Regions from separate parts of the Bradyrhizobium pachyrhizi genome, predicted to be linked through region 2. Evidence: predicted binding sites of a transcription regulator. Region 2 holds the regulator's gene; the other holds the start of a gene.
The links. Region 2 encodes LexA, which represses DNA repair genes until DNA is damaged. Its sites were predicted from a motif close to TGTTCNNNNTGTGTTCNG; they were not measured.
Positions count from the first base shown of each region.

Region 1: QA639_RS22245 (single-stranded DNA-binding protein) is a predicted target of LexA. The motif match lies at 2,723-2,740, and genes of this name have one in related genera.

Region 1 covers NZ_CP121667.1:4,739,000-4,745,194, reverse strand. The annotation lists gene gyrA (DNA gyrase subunit A) at 1-1,181, opposite strand, end outside; gene QA639_RS22250 (DUF2306 domain-containing protein) at 1,405-1,803, opposite strand; gene QA639_RS22245 (single-stranded DNA-binding protein) at 2,062-2,553, opposite strand; gene QA639_RS22240 (outer membrane protein) at 3,001-3,747, shown strand; gene QA639_RS22235 (outer membrane protein) at 4,008-4,667, shown strand; gene uvrA (excinuclease ABC subunit UvrA) at 4,939-6,195, shown strand, end outside.
Region 2 covers NZ_CP121667.1:5,049,996-5,056,190, reverse strand. The annotation lists gene QA639_RS23740 (ComEC/Rec2 family competence protein) at 1-1,773, shown strand, start outside; gene QA639_RS23735 (hypothetical protein) at 1,770-1,994, opposite strand; gene QA639_RS23730 (hypothetical protein) at 2,140-2,568, opposite strand; gene lexA (transcriptional repressor LexA) at 2,825-3,529, opposite strand; gene QA639_RS23720 (molybdopterin molybdotransferase MoeA) at 3,773-4,984, opposite strand; gene QA639_RS23715 (HAD family hydrolase) at 5,004-5,636, opposite strand.

The DNA.
Region 1 (6,195 bases), 310 kb from region 2:
ATCGCAAGGCCGACCAGGATGTGGGCGCGGTCGCGCGCCTTGCCGAGCAGGAACTTGGTCCGCCGGGTCACCACCTGCTCGCGGAACGCGACGAAGATGGTAAGCAGGTCCTTCAGATTCATCGTCTGCGGACGGCCGGAATCCAGCGCCAGCATGTTCGCCGGGAAATTGGTCTGCAGCGGCGTGAATCGGTAGAGCTGGTTCAGCACCACGTCGGGCACCGCTTCGCGCTTCAGCTCGATGACGACGCGATAGCCGTCACGATCGGACTCGTCGCGCAGGTCCCCGATGCCCTCGATCTTCTTCTCTTTGACGAGATCGGCGATGCGCTCGACCATCGTCGCCTTGTTCACCTGATAGGGAATTTCGGTGATGACGATCGCTTCGCGATCCTTCCTGATCGTGTCGATCGTCACCTTGCCGCGCATCACGATCGAGCCGCGGCCGAGATGGTAGGCGCTGCGAATGCCCTGGCGGCCCAGGATGACGCCGCCGGTCGGGAAGTCCGGTCCGGGAATGATGTCGATCAGCTCGTCGATCGTGAGCGCCGGATTGTCGATCAGCGCCACGCAGGCATCGACCACCTCGCCGAGATTATGCGGCGGGATGTTGGTAGCCATGCCGACGGCGATGCCGCCGGCGCCATTGACCAAGAGGTTCGGGAACCGGGCCGGCAGAACCGACGGCTCTTTTTCGGAGTTGTCGTAGTTCGGCTGGAAATCGACGGTTTCCATGTCGATGTCGGCCAGAACGGCAAGCGCCGCCCGGGTCAGCCGCGCTTCCGTATATCGATAGGCGGCCGGCGGATCGCCGTCGACCGAACCGAAATTGCCCTGGCCGTCGATCAGCGGCACGCGCAGCGAGAAATCCTGCGCCATGCGGACCATCGCGTCGTAAATCGACTGGTCGCCGTGCGGGTGATATTTACCGATCACGTCGCCGACGACGCGCGCGGATTTCACGTATTTCTTGTCCGGCGTATGTCCCTGCTCATGCATCGAATAGAGGATGCGCCGGTGCACCGGCTTGAGCCCGTCGCGCGCATCGGGCAGCGCACGCGACACGATCACGCTCATCGCGTAATCGAGGTAGGACTTCTTCATCTCGTCGAGAATGGAAACGGGACGAATATCTGAGGGTCCCGGCGGCTCGCCGGGCTTGTGGTCGTCGTTATCGGACAATGGGGAAATCCGGTCGGTTCTACTGGGGAATCATATAGCCCATCAGGGGCCTGATAACCACCCTTGCGCAGCTCCGGCAAGCCGTTTTTCCGTTCGTTTTTTCATGCACTTACGGGTGGAGCGCCGAGGTTCCGGCTGCTTGATCGCGAAGCGTGTCGCGAAGGGCAAATAGCCAATGGAAAAATCCCCTATTCGCCACCCCATTCGCTACTCGCCTCTCCCGTCAGTGGCCGAAAACCACCGCGTGCATGATCCGCCCGGGCATGAAGGTGAACAGCCCCGCGACGAGCAGTGCGCCGAAGAAGATGCCGATCATCGTGAACCTGTGGCGGCGGACATTGTGGCTCCGTGCGGCCGTCACGCCGAGCGCCAACATGGCGAGCGAGAAGATCGACAGCAGGTGGATCGGGCTCCAGGGACCGACCAGCCGGATCTGATGGATCCAGAACGAGCTTCCGGCGACCACCAGCATCAGGATCACCCAGATCCAGCCGAGGGTCCGGTGCGGCATCGTGCCCTTGGGGGCGGCGAGCTGGATGGAGCCGAGCACGAAGGCGGCCATCGCGGCAAAGGCGTGGAGCGGGATCGCAGGCGCGGCGTCGAGCAATCGCGCGAGGCTCATGATGGCGGCCCTCGGGTGAAGCTCGCGGCCCGACATCAAATGCCGCAGGCCAATGTAAATATCATTTACATCGGCCTGTGTCAAAGTCTTGGGAACCCGCATCCCTGCACGTCGGAGCACCGACGTTCTGACAGAGAGTTATCGGGTTATCCTCATAATCCACACGAGGAAATTGCTAATCCGGATCGCAACGACCGTTCCGGGAAATGATCTTCACGGAACGGCGCCTGACGGAATCGACGGAAGCGCGACCGCTCATCAGAACGGGATGTCGTCGTCCATGTCGCTGTTGCGGCTGCCGCCACCCGTGGCGACTGCACGGCGCGGTGCCGAACTGACCGGTCCGGCCGAGCCGAAATCGCTGCCGCCATCATCGGAGAAGCTGCTGCCTCCACCGCCACGCCCGTCGAGCATGGTGAGGTTGGAGTTGAAGCCCTGCAGCACGACTTCGGTCGAGTACTTCTCGACGCCGCTCTGGTCGGTCCATTTGCGGGTCTGCAGCTGACCCTCGATGTACACCTTGGCGCCCTTCTTCAGATACTGCTCGGCGACCTTGCAGAGGCCCTCGTTGAAGATCACGACGCGGTGCCACTCGGTCTTTTCCTTGCGCTCGCCGGTGCCCTTGTCGCGCCAGGTTTCCGAGGTGGCGATGGAAAGGTTTGCGATCGGACGGCCGTCCTGCGTCCGCCGGATTTCCGGATCCTTGCCGAGGTTGCCCACCAGGATCACCTTGTTCACGCTTCCTGCCATCGCATCATCTCCACTCAAAACCGGGCGTCCGGACATCGGTCGCCACTCTCAACCTTCGCCACTTACATCGCAGGCGTCGTGGATGACCCTATACGCCGGTGCCGGCTCGCCGCCTTTGCCGTCGCGCCGGTTATCCACGATATTCGAGATATAGCATCGGATCCGGCGTCGTTCCAGTTTTGTTCGCCACAACCATCCGTAGAAGCGGCCGATGCCGTCGGAGCGGCAGTCGATCTCGGCGCAGGCCGACGCCCGGCAGCAAGATTCAGTAAAACAACAAAGAAATCAGCACCTTGCCTTATCGACACTTCCTCCGCGAGTGTTGCATTTGGGAGACTGCGTTTCCGGTTGAATCAGCGTATAGCTCCAACCATGGCGCGGGCGCTCGCGTCTGGGATCGTGCTTCGGGACCGTTTGGAAGCCGATCGGGGTGCTGGGGGATTGATAATGAAGAAGTTTTTGCTCGGTACGGTTGCTCTGATTGCGTTTGCTGCACCTGCAGCGGCCGCCGATCTCGCTGCGCGCCCCTACACCAAGGCGCCGCCGCCGGTGGTTGCCCCGATCTATGACTGGACCGGTTTCTACATCGGCGCCAACGGCGGCTGGGGCTCGAGCCACAATTGCTGGGACCAGCTCCCGGCCGGCATCTTCCTCGCCTCGGACGGTTGCCATGATGCAACGGGCGGCGTCGCCGGTGGCCAGATCGGCTATCGCTGGCAGGCCGGCACCTGGGTGTTCGGCCTTGAAGCGCAGGGCGACTGGGCTGACCTAAAGGGCAGCAACGGCAGCGCGATCTTCCCGGGCCTGTTCACCAACCAGTCCAAGATCGACGCATTCGGCCTGTTCACCGGCCAGATCGGTTACGCCATCAACAACGTGCTGCTCTACGCCAAGGGCGGCGCGGCGCTGACCGACAACCGCTTCAACACCTACTTCACCCCGACCGGCGTGCTGGTCGGCAGCGCCAGCGACACCCGCTGGGGCGGCACCGTCGGCGCCGGCATCGAAGTCGGCTTCGCGCCGAACTGGACCGCAGGCATCGAATACGACCACCTGTTCATGCAGGACAAGACCTACAACCTGATCGCCCCCAACGGCACGCTGAACAGCACCATCCGCGATCGCCAGGACGTCGACCTCGTCACCGTCCGCGTGAACTACAAGTGGGGTGGCCCGGTCGTCGCGCGCTACTGATCGCGCCAGGCCGATTTGATCCAGACGAAAGGCCGGCCTCGCGCCGGCCTTTTTGTTTGTGCGCCGGCTTTTTCGTTGCGTGTGCACGCGCACCTCACCGGGGCCGTTTTCGGTGCGTTGTGGTTTCGCGGATACACACGCTCCGGCATTTCTCTGTAGAAGCGGCAGCACGTCACGCGACACTGCTGTGACGCTCTCTTCAAAATCTTTGAAGGGACAACAAGAAAATGAGCAAGAAAAACGGGACTCGGACTTTGAAAATCAGGAATGTTTTGCTGGCCTCGGCCGGCATGTTTGCACTGAGCGCTTTTGCACCGGCAATGGCCGCCGACATGGCGGCACGCGCGCCTTACGTAAAGGCTCCGCCGCCAGCGGCGATCTACAACTGGACCGGCTTCTACGTCGGCGGCTTCGGCGGCTACGCCAGCGAGAATTCCGGCACCCCGAGCATGGAAGGCGGCTTCGGCGGCGGCACCATCGGCTACAACTGGCAGGCCGGCAACATCGTGTACGGCCTCGAGGTCGACGCTGCAGGCGCTGACATCGACGCATCGGTCTCGACGCTCGGCGTCACCGCCCGCAGCAAGATCGACTCGCTCGGCACCGTGCGCGGTCGCCTCGGCTTCGCCGTCGACAAGGTGCTGTTCTACGGCACCGGCGGCTACGCCTGGGCCAACAACGAGGTCAGCGTCACCGCGCTCGGCGTGACCGCCTCGCAGAGCAACTTCCACTCCGGCTGGACCGTCGGCGCCGGCGTCGAAGCGTTCATCGCGCCCCAGTGGTCGATCAAGGGCGAATACCTGTATCGCAGCCTCGACAGCGAGACCTATTTCGGCGTGCCGTCCGGTACGCTCGAGCTGCACAGCGCCCAGTTCGGCGTGAACTATCACTTCGGCGGCCCGATCGTCGCCAAGTACTAAGACAAGTATTGAGCGAATTGCTGACCGCCGTCGGCGGTCAGATCGCACCGAAAGGCCGGCCTCGCGCCGGCCTTTTTTGCGTCAGGGAACCGGCGCTGCTGACTGCTGCTGCCATCAGGCAAACTATCCGTTGATGGACGCTATTCAGCACTGGAAATTGTCGGCCGTTCTTCCTACGTTCCAGTCTTCACACCCCCATCGGCGCAAGGTCCCGGCAGCACCGGCGATGCGCGCCCAAAAGGCGCCCAAGCATGCGCCCGGAACTGTCGCAATGGATGAAGTGCTCAAGGCGAAGCGCCAACAGAACGCCGGCTCCTCATCGCGCGCCATCACAATCCGTGGCGCGCGCGAACACAATCTGAAGAACATCGACGTCGAGATTCCCCGCGACAAGCTCGTGGTGTTCACCGGCCTGTCCGGCTCCGGCAAATCCTCGCTCGCGTTCGACACCATCTATGCCGAGGGCCAGCGCCGCTACGTCGAGTCGCTGTCGGCCTATGCGCGCCAATTCCTCGAGATGATGCAGAAGCCTGATGTCGACCAGATCGACGGCCTGTCGCCGGCGATCTCGATCGAGCAGAAGACCACGTCGAAGAACCCGCGCTCCACCGTCGGCACCGTCACCGAGATCTACGACTACATGCGCCTGCTCTGGGCGCGTGTCGGCGTGCCCTATTCGCCGGCCACGGGGCTGCCGATCGAGAGCCAGATCGTCTCGCAGATGGTCGACCGCGTGCTGGCGCTGCCGGAAGGCACCCGTCTCTACCTGCTGGCACCGGTCGTGCGCGGCCGCAAGGGCGAGTACAAGAAAGAGCTCGCCGAATATCTCAAGAAGGGCTTTCAGCGCGTCAAGATCGACGGCACGTTCTACGAACTGTCCGAGGCGCCCGCGCTCGACAAGAAATTCCCGCACGACATCGACGTCGTGGTCGACCGCATCGTGGTGCGTCCCGACCTCGCCCAGCGCCTCGCCGAAAGCTTCGAGACCGCGCTGAAGCTCGCCGAAGGCCTCGCCGTGATCGAGTATGCCGACGCACCGGCGGCGGCCGCGGGTGAAAAGGAAGACAAGAAGAAAACGGCAAAAATCCACGACAAGAGCGGCCCCGAGCGCATCCTGTTCTCGGAAAAGTTCGCCTGTCCGGTCTCCGGCTTCACGATCCCCGAGATCGAGCCGCGCCTGTTCTCGTTCAACAACCCCTATGGCGCCTGCCCGGCCTGCGGCGGCCTCGGCGTCGAGCAGCATATCGACGAGGACCTGGTCATCCCGGACAAGGAACTGACCCTGCGCAAGGGCGCGATCGCGCCCTGGGCGAAATCGTCCTCGCCCTACTACATCCAGACTCTGACCGCGCTCGGCAAGCACTACAAATTCACGCTCGACACCAAGTGGAAGGACCTCACCAAGAAGGTCCAGAACGCGCTGCTGCACGGCTCCGGCGACGACGAGATCAAGTTCTCCTATGAGGACGGGGTGCGCTCCTACGACACCAAGAAGCCGTTCGAGGGCGTCGTCACCAACATCGACCGC
Region 2 (6,195 bases):
AAGCTCGATCGGGTCCGGCTCTCGGTGAAGAAGGGCACCGCGCCCGATGTCGGCAGCTTCGTTGAATTGAAGGCACGGCTGATGCCGCCGCTCGGGCCACAGCGCCCGGGCTCCTATGATTTCGGCCGTGACCTCTATTTCCAGGGCATCGGCGCCTCCGGCTTCGTGATGGGCGCCGTCAAGACCAGGGAGCCTCCGGCGACCGGCGGCTTTGGGCTGCGCTACGCCGCCTTCATGCAGGGCCTGCGCGACGCCATCGACGCGCGGATTCGCACCACGCTCGACGGCGACCAGCGCGCGATCGCAACCGCATTGCTCACCGGCCGGCGCGACGCGATCTCGACGCCGGTCAACGATGCGATGTTCATCTCGGGGCTCGGCCATGTGCTGTCGATCTCCGGCTACCACATGGCCGTGGTCGCCGGCGTCGTGTTCTTCGCGGTGCGCGCCCTGCTTGCGCTGTTTCCGGCGCTGACGGCGGCGCATCCGATCAAGAAATGGGCCGCGGCGGCCGCGCTGGTCGCCGCGGCGTTCTATCTGTTGCTGTCGGGCGCGGAGGTCGCGACGCAACGGTCGTTCTTCATGACCGCCGTGGTGCTGCTCGCCGTGATCGTCGACCGCCGCGCGATCACCTTCCGTACGCTTGCGGTGGCGGCGCTGATCGTGCTCGCGATCGCGCCGGAGGCGCTGGTGCATCCCAGTTTCCAGATGTCGTTCGCCGCGACGCTCGGGCTGGTGGCGCTGGTGCAGATCGGGCTACCGAACCTGCTGGCGTCGCCCGACCATTCGGCGACCGCGCGGGTCGCGCTGTGGGGCGGGCGCGAGCTCACGATGCTGATGCTGGCCTCGCTCGTGGCGGGGCTGGCGACGACGCCCTATGCCGCGTTCCATTTCCATCGCGTGACGCCCTACGGGCTGCTCGCCAACCTCGCGGCGATGCCTGTCGTCTCGGCGGTCGTGATGCCGGCCGGCCTGCTCGGGCTCGTCGCCATGCCGTTCGGCTTCGACGGACTGTTCTGGGCGATCATGGGTCTTGGCATCGACTGGATGATCCTGGTGACGCAATGGGTCGCCGCACTCCCGGGCGCGGTCGGCCGGATGGCGGCGTTCGGCATCGGGCCGCTGATCGCCGCGAGTGCCGGCATCATCCTGCTCGGGCTGCTGCGCACGCCGCTGCGCTGGTCAGGCGCGGTGCTGCTGCTGGTGGCCTCGGTCTGGGCGCTCAGGGTGCCGCAGCCGGACGTGCTGGTGTCGGGCGACGGCCGCAACGTCGCGGTGCGTGGCGGTGACGGACGGCTGCATCTGATGCACAGCGCCAAGGATGCATTTTTGGTCAAGGAGTGGCTGGCGGCGGACGCCGACGCGCGCACCGCCACCGATGCGTCGCTCGGCGAGGGCGTCTCCTGCGATGCCGGCGGCTGCGTGACCCAGGCACCCGGCGGCGCCTTCGTCGCGCTGGCGACCCGGCCGGAGGCGCTGGCGGACGACTGCGAGCGCGCAGCCCTGATCGTGACGGCGCGGCCGGCGCCGCAGGGCTGCGCGGCATCGGTGATCGATGCCGAGCGGCTGCGCCGCCACGGCGCGCTGGTGCTGCGACGGATCAGGGACGGCTACGCCGTCGATGCAGTCAAGCCCGGCGGGATCGACCGGCCGTGGTCGCCGGCGGTTCCCGGCGACGGCGAGAGCGAGACGACGCTACGCGCGCCCGCCGCCGCGCCGCGGCCTGCGGTGGATGCGACGCCGGCTGAGACCGATCTGCAGGGCGATGATTAGCTGTGGTCTGGCGAGGGGCCGCTTGGCAGCTCGAACAGGCCGAGATGATATTCGTCGGAGTCGGGGGCGTCGGGCTTCTTGACGAGAGTAAAGGAAGCCTCGGGAAATTGCTCCCAGACTTTCAGGTCGTCGGCCGTTACCGTCAGCCAACCGAACCGGAACAGGTAGCGGCCCGGTTCCGTGACGCGTCCAGCCTTTTGCCATGTGACCTTATCGACCACCGCGCACGTCCTCCGTGCCCGATGATGCGCCAAGGCGCCGGCCGACGCAAATCTCCTTCTGCGCCCCGGAAGCGGGAGTCCGGGGTCGCCCGAAATTGCTTAGGTCATTCGCCGCCGAACAGCTCATTCCGCGGCGACGATGCGCTCAACCCAAAAACAGCGTTGCGAATGCGGAGGGCCGCCGCTCCACAACCTTCGGCTTCTGCTCGACCGGCGGATGCAGCGCCGGCAATTGCAGCACGCTGACGCGCTGTCCCTCGACCAGCTGGGTCACCAGCACATGGCTGCCGTCGGGGAATTCGACCGCGTCATGATGCCGATCGGGCACGTCGGGCTCGACTTCGTTGAACACGCCGACGCGATAGTTCAGCGTCTTGGTCCAGATCCAGCGGCTGTCGTAGCGAACGTTCTCGGCGAAAGCGAGCTCGGTGCCCGGCAGCATGCAGACCGCGACAGTGGGATCGTTCTCCGAGGCAAAGCCGCGGGTCGACGTGCCGCGGAACGTCGTCGTGATCAGCGTCTCTCCGACAATGGCGGGGCGCGATGCCACGGCGTGCAGACTATAGTCACACATCGGATGGCTCCTCATTTCGAGGTAGCGACCCGTGCCTCTCCTTGAGGCATTAGGGCCTCTACCAGAGTGGACGATAGCGAACGAGCGTCTGCTCGTTTCTGGGCGATTGTACGACTGGTCCGAGATCGCTCCGATCACAAACACGCGACGCTGCGCGAGAGGTATCGGAGCGCATCGGGCAGGCCGTACGCTACACTATCATGCAAGGAACGATCCGACGTGTTGCTCGTTCCCGGCCGCCGCAAGTATTTGCAATTCAGTATTTGCGATAAAGGCCGATCAGCTTGCCCTGGATGCGGACCCGGTTCGGCGGCAGGATGCGCACTTCATAGGCGGTGTTGGCCGGCTCGAGCGCGATCGATGCGCCGCGGCGGCGGAAGCGCTTCAGGGTGGCTTCCTCCTCGTCGATCAGCGCCACCACGATGTCGCCGGTATTGGCGACGTCGTTGCGCTGGATCAGCGCCATGTCGCCGTCGAGGATGCCGGCATCGACCATCGAGTCGCCGCGCACCTCGAGCGCATAGTGCTCGCCGGCGCCGAGCATGTCGGGCGGCACGCTGATGGTGTGGCTGCGGGTCTGCAGCGCCTCGATCGGCGTACCGGCGGCGATCCGGCCCATCACGGGGACCGCGACTGGACGGTTGCCGTCGTCCTCGGCAATCGGCGGCGTGCTGGCGCGCCGGCCGAGGGTGCCTTCGATGACACTGGGCGTGAAGCCGCGGCGACCGTTGCCGGCGCCGGCCGAGAGTTCGGGCAGCTTGATGACCTCGATGGCGCGGGCGCGGTTCGGCAGGCGGCGGATGAAGCCGCGCTCCTCCAGCGCAGTGATCAGGCGGTGGATACCGGACTTCGAGCGCAGGTCGAGCGCATCCTTCATCTCGTCGAAGGAGGGCGGTACGCCGGCCTCTTTCAAACGTTCATTGATGAAACGCAGTAGTTCGTACTGTTTGCGCGTGAGCATCTCGAGTATTCCCCCGGTTGATAGCGTCGTTCGATTCCGAGACTCTTCTGGTGGGGCCTGCAGGCCGGGCCTGACCTCAGGAGCATGTGCTCAATGCACCTGCTTCCACGCGGCTTCCCGATTGTAGACACCAGTACTCGAAACAAATCATGAACGGACACTATATGTTCGATATGTGTTCCGCAACCACTTAATTTCCGGTGAACGTGTCGGGCAACGCACAATCGGCGGGGCGCGAAAACCCTATTCGGGCAGTGTCAGAATTTCGCATTCGCTGCCTTTGACGGCAGCCGCCGCAAACGGCGGACGCACGAGAAGCGCCCGTGCCGCAGCGAGATTCCCGAGCAGCGACGAGTCCTGCTGCGTCACCGGGGTTGCGACCAGCGTGCCGTCCTCGCGCGCTTCGAGACGCGCACGCAGATAGTCCTCGCGCTGGTCGTTGGCGGCGAGGTCGCGGCCGAGCAGGGCGCTTGCGCGGCGATGATGAATCACTTTCCGGCCGCTCAGCGCCCGAATCAACGGCACCAGGAACAGGAAGGCGCAGACATAGGACGACACCGGATTGCCGGGCAGGCCGATCACCCGCATCGCGCCGAGCCGGCCGTGCATCATCGGCTTGCCGGGCCGCATCGCAATCCGCCAGAACGCCATCTCGACGCCCTCGGCTTCCAGCGACCGCTTGACGAGATCGTGGTCGCCGACCGAGGCGCCGCCTGTCGTGATGAGGATATCGGCGCCGGCCTCGCGTGCCCGGCGGATGCCGGCCGTGGTCGCCTCCACCGTGTCGGCGGCAACGCCGAGGTCGACGGTCTCGGCGCCTTCGGCGCGCGCCAGCGCCCGCAGCGCGTAGCCGTTGGAATAGACGATCTGGCCGGGACCGGGCTGCGAGCCCGGCATCACCAGCTCGTCGCCGGTCGCCAGCACCGCGACCTTCGGGCGGCGGCGCACCGTCAGTTCCGGATAGTTCATGGCGGCCGCCAGCGACAGCGCGCGGTCGGACAGGCGGCTGCCGCCGGCGAGCAGCACCTCGCCCTCACGGAAGTCGACCCCGGCCTGGCGGATGTGCCGCCCGACGCTGGCGGCCTCCGAGATCGTGATGTGGTCGCCGTCGACGGCGGTGTCTTCCTGGATGATCACGGCGTCGGCGCCGCTCGGGATCACGCCGCCGGTGAAGATCCGCACCGCCTCGCCGGCGCCGACCGTCCGCTCGAACGGCCGGCCGGCGGCGACTTCGCCGATCACCTTGAGCCGGGCCTTTAGATCGGCCGCATCGGCGGCGCGCACCGCATAGCCGTCCATCGCCGACATCGGCTGCGGCGGCTGGGTGCGCAGCGCCGCGAGGTCGTGCGCAAGCGTGCGGTGGTAGGCGGCATCGAGCGCGACCATCTCCTCCGGCAGCGGTTCGGCGCCGGCGAGGACGGCGGACAGGGCATCGGCAACCGGCATCAGGGCCACGCTCAGAGCTCCTCAATTCCTAATGTTCAATACCAAGTGCGGTCAAAGCCCTTGCCACGTCATCCGTCGATGTCACGTGGATAGCATGAAGGCCGCGCGCCCGCGCACCTTCGATATTGGCGGCCAGGTCGTCGAAGAACAGGATCCGCGACGCCGGCACGCCGATGGCTTTTACCACATGATCATAGGCCTCGGCGTCGGGTTTGCGGAAGCCGATGCTCGACGACAGGAAGACGTTGCGGAAATGGCTGAGCAGCTCGGCATGGGTGACCGAGAAATGCGCGACATGGGCCGGATTGGTGTTGGAGAAGGCGTAAAGCGGCATTTGCCTGGCGGCCGCCGCGACCAGCGGGGCGATGCCCGGCATCTCGCCGGTGAAGATCGCATTCCAGCCTTCGAGGAACTGGGCGTCCGTGATGTTGATGCCGAGCGTCCGGCGCAGGCTTTCGAAGAACGCCGCGTCGTCGATCCGGCCGATCTCGTGATGCTTGAAACTGTCGTCGACGACAAAGCGCGTGGCGAGCTCGGCGGGCGCACAGCCGGCATGCTGCGCCCAGTGCGCCATCACCTTGTCAAAGTTGATGTCGAGCACGACGCGGCCGATATCGAACAGCAGCACGTCGACGGAGTTGGGAGTGAATTGCGAGGTCATTGCGTGAAACCGTGTACGAGAATTGCGGGCGGGCGGCAATGTCCTCGATTTGTGCGGCAGGTGTGCGACGGGCGTTAAGCGCGCCGTCGTCCATGCACGCGCGGGTGTCATCACCCGCGCGCAAGCGGGTGATCCAGTATTCCAGAGACGCTTGTGCTTGAGCCGAGAGGCCGCGGCGAAGTGGAAGGCGTGATTTGCTACCCTTCCAGAAGGAAGAAAGAACTCCAGCTCGCGCCATATCCACCGCCGTCGTCCCGGCCTAGTGCGCAATTGCGCACGGGGGCCGGGACCCATAACCACCGCATTTGATCAGGAACGGGATCGTGGCCCCAGCTCGCGCAACAATTGAGATTTGGGGTAATGGTCCCGGCCTTCGCCGGGACGACGCCGAGTGTGTTGTCGCTTGTGCGTCAAACATCCGCATTCTCGCGACATGATTTGTCCGAGCTTTGCTCTTCGATTCACCCTCTAATTTTGCTGCGGGGGTTTGCCACTTCGAGCAACTCAGTGGCGCGCGCGCGAACTTTCAGGGCGCCAGCACCAAGCGACTTGATGCCTG